One region of the Paenibacillus sp. FSL K6-2524 genome, then DNA from elsewhere that is predicted to be linked to it. Evidence: predicted binding sites of a transcription regulator. Region 1 holds the regulator's gene; the other holds the start of a gene.
The links. The regulator NrdR, encoded in region 1, represses ribonucleotide reductase genes. The targets are predictions, from matches to a motif close to AACACNATATATNGTGTT.
Positions count from the first base shown of each region.

Region 2: the regulator NrdR is predicted to act here: its motif matches at 2,265-2,282, upstream of nrdI (class Ib ribonucleoside-diphosphate reductase assembly flavoprotein NrdI).

Region 1 is NZ_JBBOSP010000001.1:2,150,356-2,155,060, reverse strand. It holds gene pstC (phosphate ABC transporter permease subunit PstC) at 1-809, opposite strand, end outside; gene NST85_RS09505 (phosphate ABC transporter substrate-binding protein) at 889-1,812, opposite strand; gene nrdR (transcriptional regulator NrdR) at 1,952-2,422, opposite strand; gene NST85_RS09495 (alpha/beta-type small acid-soluble spore protein) at 2,552-2,770, shown strand; gene NST85_RS09490 (lytic transglycosylase domain-containing protein) at 2,867-3,430, opposite strand; gene coaE (dephospho-CoA kinase) at 3,427-4,023, opposite strand; gene mutM (DNA-formamidopyrimidine glycosylase) at 4,020-4,705, opposite strand, start outside.
Region 2 is NZ_JBBOSP010000001.1:3,066,440-3,071,144, reverse strand. It holds gene nrdE (class 1b ribonucleoside-diphosphate reductase subunit alpha) at 1-1,834, opposite strand, end outside; gene nrdI (class Ib ribonucleoside-diphosphate reductase assembly flavoprotein NrdI) at 1,821-2,180, opposite strand; gene NST85_RS13920 (CPBP family intramembrane glutamic endopeptidase) at 2,710-3,546, opposite strand; gene NST85_RS13915 (copper amine oxidase N-terminal domain-containing protein) at 3,836-4,705, opposite strand, start outside.

The DNA of each region.
Region 1 (4,705 bases):
TTCTGAACTGAACCCATGACCGTGTTCCCCATACTTAATGTAATGACACTTGTTAATGTCGATGTTGATTCAAAGAGGGAAGTCGGAATATGCGGTGCATTACCAATAACCATTTGAACTGCAAGAGCTTCACCGAAAGCACGGGCCATACCGAGTACAACCCCCGTCATTAATGCAGGCATCGTTGTAGGAATAACTGTCCGATACAACGTCTGCCATCTTGTTGCACCCAATGCGTAAGAACCTTCCTTAAGTCCGGAAGGAAGAGCAGAAAGCGCATCTGTAGCAATTGAAGTAATCGTTGGCAAGATCATGATAGATAGAACCGTAGCTCCTGCCACAATCCCTAGTCCTTGCCCTGGAAACAGATCTCTATAAAATGGTACAACAACACTCAAACCCACAAAACCGTAGACTACGGAAGGAATACCAGCCAAGAGTTCAATTACAGGCTGCAAATACTTTTTTCCGTACTTTGGCATAATCTCAACCATAAACAATGCTGCACAAATACCAAGAGGAGCTGCAATGAGTGCGGCTAATATCGAAGTACTAAAGGAACCTATAATAAATGGTAACGCTCCGAACAATGGCGGTTCTCCGTCAGGTTTCCAGACTGTACTACCAAAAATCTCTTTAAAACTAACCCCGTTTACAAAAAACGAACTTAATCCTTTAGCTGCAACAAAGTAAACCATTGAAAATATAGTTACAATCAAAAAAGTAATACATAATGAAGTGTATATCTTACCGGTCCATTCCTCTATGATATGCGGTTGTACCCTTTTTTTCCCGCCGGACTGAGCCATGAAACCTCTCCCTTTACACAGCACAGAAAGAGGCAGATAGTTCCGCCTCTTTTCTTGCTGATATGATGTTGTGATATGTTTATTTCGTGATATTTCCTTCTACATCGCGTGTAACTTGCATTTTGCTAACTGGAATGTAACCCAGTTCAACTACATCCGCATTTTGTACTTCATCAGATTTGATGAAATCTAGGAATGCTGTTACAACTTCATTAGCCTCACCTTTAGTGTACATATGTTCATATGCCCATACAGGATAAGAACCATTTGCTACATTGTCTACATTCGCTTCCACACCATCGTATTTCACTGTTTTTATGGAATCATCAAGGTATGAAAGAGCAAGATAACCAATAGCTCCAGGTGTTTCTTTAACAAGTTTCTTTACTGTACCGGAGGAGTCTTCTTGAATCGCTCCTTTAAGGTCTTCTGTTTTTGTTCCAAGAGCATATTTCTCAAACGTAGCCCGCGTACCGGAACTGGATGGTCTATTAATGATTTGAATCGCTTGATCAGGACCCCCAACTTCATTCCAGTTAGTCACTGCACCAGTGAAAATTTGGACCAGTTGATCTTTAGTTAGATTATCGATATTCAGGTCTGGGTTTACAACAGCCGCCATAGCTACAACAGCAACTTGATGGTCAACCAATTCTGCAGCTGGAGTTGCCTCTAACTTCTCTTCAGCGAACACATCTGAGTTACCAATGTCCGCTTGTCCTCCAGAGACTTGAGTCAATCCAGTTCCACTGCCTCCGCCTTGTACTTGGATAGACACCTTCGGGTTTAAATCCATGAATTTTTGAGAAGCTTGATCAACCAAAGGTTGAAGTGCAGAAGATCCAACAGCTAGAATCGATCCGGAAAGTTCTCCTCCATTTGTATTCCCAGAGGCCGTCCCACCATTTGATTCTGTGGTGTTCTTTGCATCGTTGTTTTGACCGCACGCGGCCAATGTGAAAGTAAGGATTAGTGTCAAAACCAACATCAAACTCTTTTTCATCTCTTAGGTATCCCCCTTGTTTGTTTGTACAATACCAATTATATAAACCGAGTATCAATTCTCTGTATTAGTTTTGTAAACTCTGTGTAAAAAAATACACCCGCGAAATTAATCGCAGATGTAAAAGGCTTGTCCTATTTTATTTATCGACTCCCGTATTCTTTGACAAAAGAATCTTGAGTTCCTTCATAAACATATTAATGTCTTTGAAACGGCGATATACAGATGCAAACCGGACAAAGGCAACTTCATCGACCGGATATAATTGTTCCATAACTAATTCACCGATTTCTCTGCTCTCAACCTCTGTATTAGCTGAATGCCGTAGTGAACGTTCTGCTTCAGAGACAATAGATTCAAGTTGTTCGACAGAAACGGGACGTTTCTCACAGGCACGAATCAATCCTCGTAACATCTTTTCCCGGCTGAATTCTTCACGGCTTCCATCCTTCTTAATGACGATGAGTGGCATTTCCTCAACCATTTCGAAAGTAGTAAACCTACGACTACATTTCTCACACTCGCGTCTGCGCCTTATGGACCGATTCTCATTCGCCGGCCTAGAGTCCAGCACTTTAGTACCTAAATAATCGCAATAGGGGCATTTCAAGTCTTTGGACCTCCCTTCTATAAATATCTTATTGATTTGCAATAATACCAAAAAATAACTTATTAAATACGTAATGAAGATCGCGATCCCTGTACATAATACTCTTACCAACCCAAGGAGGTGAACAGCATGAGCCAAAACAACTCTTCGAATAACCTAGTTGTAAAACAATCTTCCGGGGCTTTAGAACAAATGAAATACGAAGTTGCTCAAGAACTTGGCATTTCTTTCCCGAAAGATGGATACGCAGGTAACCTGACTTCTTACGAAAACGGTTCGATCGGTGGTTACATCACAAAACGATTAGTGACCTTAGCAGAACAACACCTTGCAGGCCAATTCAAATAACCGATCTAGAAAGCATTGGAAGCTAAACGCTTCCAGTGCTTTCTTTCCTTATTATATATACCCTAACCTGCCCTTTAGGGGAAGTTTTTTCGTAAATTAAAATTCATCGTAAATATCGGAGTACTGCTTGTAATAGTGAGATACCCGTTGTACATAATGTCTTGTCTCACCAAAAGGAATGTCTTTGGACGATTTTAGCTGACCATCCCATCTCCCACTTTTGATCCAGTTCTTCACATTCGTTGGACCCGCGTTATATGCAGCTATCATCGCAGTTTCGTTCCCCTCAAATTGATCAAACAAATACTTCAAATACCATGTTCCAATTTCGATATTCGTTTCCGGTTCCTCTTTGACCCTATCTAACGATACATTCTTAAACTTCGCTTTGGTTAAGACCCACTCCGCGGTATCTGGCATGATTTGCATGACACCCAGGGCACCCTTCTTAGATACGGCTCCGGTCTTATAATTGGTTTCAACCCGAATAATTGCAGCCACCATCAATGGATTTAACCCATTTTTCTCCGCATGATGACGAATTTCATCCTTATATTGAATCGGGTAAAATAACGAAATCCAACTGGAATTAAAAAATACAATAACCGTAAAACTGATAAATAACAGTAACAATACCCTTTTTTTTCGAAGCCACCTCATAACAATCCCTTGTCCCGCCAAAAAATGTCGATCTGGCGTTCCGTTTCGTCGATTCCGAGGCTGTTGTCAATCAGTATATCCGCCATCTCCCTCTTCACTTCAATATCCATTTGTGCATTCAATCTATCCTCTGCCTCTTGCTGGTTAAGATTGTCTCTTAACATGAGTCGATTCAGTTGAATTTGCCTAGGTACATATACGACCATAATTTCATCGTATAAATCCTCAAGCTTGGATTCATATAACAAGGGAATATCGGCGACGACCAAACGTTGTGGATCATCCGCTTCGAACTTAGCCATACGCCGCTGCATCTCTTCTCGAATCGCAGGGTGCGTAATAGCCTCCAAGACTTTACGCTCCTGCGGATTAGAGAATATAATGCCCCCCAATTTCTTGCGATTTAGTGTGCCATCTGGGTTCAGAATAGAGGGACCATAAGTATGCACAACGGCGGCGAGCACCGGATGACCAGGCATCATCATTTCTCTCGAAATGACATCTGCATCGATTAATACTGCACCACGTTTAACTAAATATTGAGAAACCGTGCTTTTTCCCGAGGCGATTCCACCGGTCAAACCAATATTCATTCCCTCACCTCTTTACTCTTGTTGGATCGATTCGAGAGGGTTCTCTTTATTGGTGCTTTGTTAATCAGCTCTTTCGGTCTTTGACAGTTCGGGCAGAAGTGAGTGCCACGTCCTCCTACGACTGTTTTCTCCACAGCATGTCCGCATTTAACGCAAGGCTCGTCCTTCCGACCGTAAATTTGAAATGAGTGTTGGAACATCCCCATCTCCCCTTGACCGTTCACAAAGGATTTAATGGAAGACCCTCCTGCCTCTACAGCTTCTCTTAGTGTCGTAAGAATTGCAGCATACAGTAAGTCAAGCTGATCCGTACTCAGCTCATTTGCCGGAACTTCCGGGTGGATTCCTGCTCTAAATAACGCTTCATCCACATAAATATTCCCGAGTCCGACTACATATTCCTGATTGAGCAAAGCAGGTTTGATCTTCGTCGATCGCTTAGAGATCGCTTCACGAAAAGCGTCGGCAGTAAAAGAGCTATCTAGTGGTTCCAATCCCAGTTTAGCCAATGGATTACTCTTAAATTCTTCACCTGCTGGGAACAAATGCATAGTTCCAAATTGGCGAACATCTTTATATCTTAATTCGGTACCATCGCTGAAATGGAAGATGACATGCGTATGCTTCTCAACAGGATCGCTTTTGTCATACAGTCCATATCTGCCTTCCATACGTAAATGGG
Region 2 (4,705 bases), 920 kb from region 1:
TATACGGCATCGGATAGAACGTCGTGGAATTCGCGTACGTACGTGTCTCGATCTGCTCTACAATCGGCATGACACTTGAAGTCGCATTCTGCACATACGAGATACTTTGTGTTGGTGCGATTGCGAGCCGGTAGGCGTGATACAAGCCGTGCTTTTGCACATGATTCTTCAGTTCAGTCCATTGCTCTGGACCAGGAATATCAATTCCTTGGAACAATTCCTGTACTTTAGCCGTTACAGGGCGATAGTCGACTTCTTCATAACGCTCAAAGTAAGAACCATCCGCATAATCAGACTGCTCAAATCCTGCGAACACAGCGCCAGTCTCTTTAGCGATTTCCATACTTTTCTCAAGTGAGTGATAGTTCATCATCATGAAGAAGGTACGAGCGAAATCTTTAGCTTCTGCACTCTCATATGAGATCTTGTTCTTCGCCAGGTATCCATGTAAGTTCATAGCACCAAGTCCCACAGAATGCATCTCACGGTTTGCCTTGGCTACGCCAGGAGCATTAGCGATGTTCGTCATATCACTAACTGCAGTGAGTGCGAGCATTCCCTCATGGACGGATTCGCGAATCTTTTTAAGCTCCATTACATTCACAATATTTAGGGAAGCTAGATTACAGCAGATGTCACGGCGGATGATATCCTCTTGGCCATAATTGTTAATTTCCGAAGTTTCTTGGAGTTGGAAAATTTCCGTACATAGGTTGGACATTTTAATTGGGCCGATTTTTTTCAGCGCATGTCCCTTGTTGGCGTTACTCTTATTCATAATATAAGGATATCCAGATTCTAGCTGCACTGTAGCAATCTTGGTCAGCATATCACGTGCACTCATAATTGCTTTCTTGCGTACTCGCGGATCAGCCAATAACACATCATACATTTCGTCCAAATCCATATCATCCATATGAATGCCATAAGCTTTGTATACACTATATGGAGCGAATACATGCAGCGGTTCGTTGTTCTCCGCCAATTTATAGAACTTATCCGGAACAATGAGTCCTATGGATAAAGTTTTTAGTCGTGTTTTCTCATCAGCGTTAATTTTCTTGCTATCTAGAAATTCTAGTAGATCCCAACCGAAGATATTGTAATAACCCGCTCCAGATCCTTTGCGCTGACCCATCTGATCCGCATAGGAGAAGGCATCCTCCATCAGCTTAAGTACAGGCATAATCCCCTTAGCTGCGTCCTCAACACCCTTGATACTTTCACCGCGTCCACGTAGTTTCGATAGATTGACTGCCACACCGCCACCAATCTTGGATAACTGTAGGCAGGTACCAATGATATAGTTGATAGAGTTAAGTGAATCATCCATTTCTAACAAGAAGCAGGATACCATCTCGCCTCTACGGCTCTTTCCTGCATTAAGGAACGTTGGTGTCGCTGGCTGAAGTCGTTGATCCATCATCGAAGCCGCAAGTATACGAACGGTATCGATATTCCCTCTTCCTAAATGTAGTGCCACAACCGCCACACGATCAGAATAATGCTCCAGATAACGAGTACGATCATTACTTCTCAGCGCGTAGTCTGTATAGAATTTCGAAGCCGCCATGTACGATTGGAATTGAAAGTTATAACTCCGTGTAAATTCGAATATCTCCTCGACCTCAGACTCTGAATACCGCTCATACAAGTTTTCATAGTAATCATTATCAATCATGTGTTTGATTTGTGTAGGAATATCAGCAAAAGTCATACTTTTGCGTCCTACCTCTTCCATAAACGCTTCGACAGCTTCTTTGTCCTTCTCCAATTGGAAAAACCCGGACGAGTCTCGCTGCATCAGCAGATTGTTCAGTTCAATATGACGCAACCCGGCTCACCTCGTTCTCAAAATATAGCGCATCGCGCTTTGTTCCCGCCATCTCAAATTTACTAATCACTGGTACGTGATAACGTTCAGATATTAGATCCGCGCTTCTAGCGAATTTATTTCCCCAGTTGCGATTTCCACTAGCAGCTACTCCGAGCATATGTTGATAGTTTCGCTCTAGAAAAGAAGTGACCTTCTCCGGTACTTGACCGAATCCCGTCGTATACGTAATCAGCACAAATGGTTCATCCACCGTCATGTGATCGTCTATTTGTAGCGTTGGTAAATTCAGCTTATTTATAAACCTTTTCACGTTTCCCGTCTTAGAATCGTAAGCGATTAACATTCTTCTATTCTCCTTCAATGACAGTTCTTGATTGTATATCATAATAATTATCACATCAATATGTAGTAGTGTATTAATTAATCTATAGCAATATATAGTACTTTGTCAATCCTAGCTATTTGCCCAAAACAGAGAGCAAATAGGCTAAACTCTATCGTTAATTGCTCGTTTTAGAAGGATTTGCCCCAAAATAGCCTCTTTTAAACTTGCAAAAAAAAGACGCTTGGTATCCCTACCAAACGCCTTAAATGATCTATTTTTATTTATTGAGGCTCAATCCATAATCAAAGTTTGACTTCCTCAGACATTAATTCTAACGGAAGCAGTAGCCTTTATTTTGGGGTTTTACGGTCATTAAAAATTCTAACGGAACTGAAAGACCTTATTTCTTCGAAATGATGCTTAAAGGTATGAACAATGATGAATTAACGTCTGCTGGTTCCGTTAGAATCCAAAAACCTGGAATAAACCACATATAAGGTCGCTAAGTTCCGTTACAGAGATTCGCAATCGTCAAGCACTAGTGTAGTTATTGCCTTGATTTTCTTTTACATAAGAATAATGTTAGAAAAATAACTGAAATATAACCACATACCGCAATAATAGAAGCTTCTACGCCAAAGGCTCCACCGGTTAAAAAGAATGAATCTGAAGAAAGCTCATATGAGAAAATGGCATCCGCATTATACTCAGCATTAATATCTAGAATTCCACCTATCATTATAACATTCCAAATCCCATGCATAACGGCACTAGGCCAGATCGATCCACTTTGGTATACAATGAGTGAAAACATAATACCAACACTTGTCCCCGCAACAAACAGTAACAATAAATCAAGTATATTCATATTTGCACCGATAGCATGTACTAAACCAAAGATGACAGATGGGACAAGAATCGCTATAGGTTTTCCCCATCGACGCTCTAACGCACGCATGATTACACCTCTAAATACCATCTCCTCGACAACTCCAGCACCTAAACCAACAACAAATAAAGCAATAACAACAACATTCGAAATTTGTCCTACAGTCAAATGATTGTTTACTAAATTCCCTGGCGTACTTAATAATATTGCCGAAACGCCTACAGGTAATATTATTGCACATGCTATCCAATAAGGATTAACTTTAGGTTTGGTGATACGGCAGTCAGCCATAGTCGTATGTAACACTTTGTTGCATAATAGTTTTATTAAAAGATATGTAAATGATACATATAAGCAGCTAAATATCGCATTTGTAATCCCTTCTGGCAATGGTAGCAACTTCACTAATCCACTTGTTCCTTGTGCAAAAACAAGAATTGCAATCCCTAGAAATATAGCAAGTATTGCTTTCCATGTTGATAAACCTTTTTGCATTATAAAAACACTCACTCTCTTCTATGTAATAAATACAAATTGATAAAGTACTGTATATGTCCCTCCCCTGCTAGCTTCTGTGAACTGTTATAATAATAACGATATTGGCGGAGCCATGGAATGGACCTAAGTCAATTTATTAACTGGACTTTGGTCGAGTCTACTCATAGTCAGTTGCCCATTATGAAGCAACGGTCATCCTGTTCAGGATATTCCTACATATGGCAACCTCTTTACTCACTACAAAAAAGACGCTTGGTATCTCTACCAAACGCCTTGTAGTTAAATTTCACGTATAGCTGATTACTTTACCGTTTTTGAATGAGACGATCTCAAAATTAAAGTTCCTATCCCCATAAACCCAAACTTCTACATTTCCCTCCTTAGATCTAGCCGTTGGTGATCCCCAGGAAAATTCTACTTGCGTTGGCGTCATGCCGTAATCCACTTTTCCAGCTTTGATTTTATTCCAAGTGGATTGTGACCATTTATATTTCTGGTATGGGTTATAGTTGAAGTAATATACTGGATTATTCAGGAGATCTGTAACACTAGAGGCACTAGCACCACAATGCTCTATATATGTCTTCCCATTAGCGGTTCTGAGCTCGATATCATAGGACTTTCCGAACTTATCTTTTTTCACAATAATATCACTAATTGTTACCTTGCTAAACCGTTCTCCCTCACCCCTATGATTTACCCAGTAAGATTTGCCGATGACTCTTGCTAGATTACCAATATCTGCAGCTTTAATAATCTTGGCAGTCTCCGACGATTCGATAACCACCTTGGATCCTCCAACCAGCAATTCGGCCTGCTTCAGATCCGTATTCCAAGTAACTCCAACACTTAATTCATCGATAAGCAGGTCTGCAGGTATCACGGTCACGCCGTTGACAAGCTGAGTTTTCCCCTTAAGAGACTTAGACTCACCGTTGATTATCACAGAAGCATTATCCTTCTGTAATACAATACTCTTCTCTCCTAATTGGATCGTATACATTCCACTACTAGCAACATTAACGGTGGCTCCCAAAATCTTGAAAACAGATTGCATAGGCAAAAACACTTTACCTTCTAGCATAACTGCTCCCGTCAGATGCTCTTGCGAAGTAACGTTAATTTGCCCCTCCGCTTTAAAATTCCCAACTTGAAG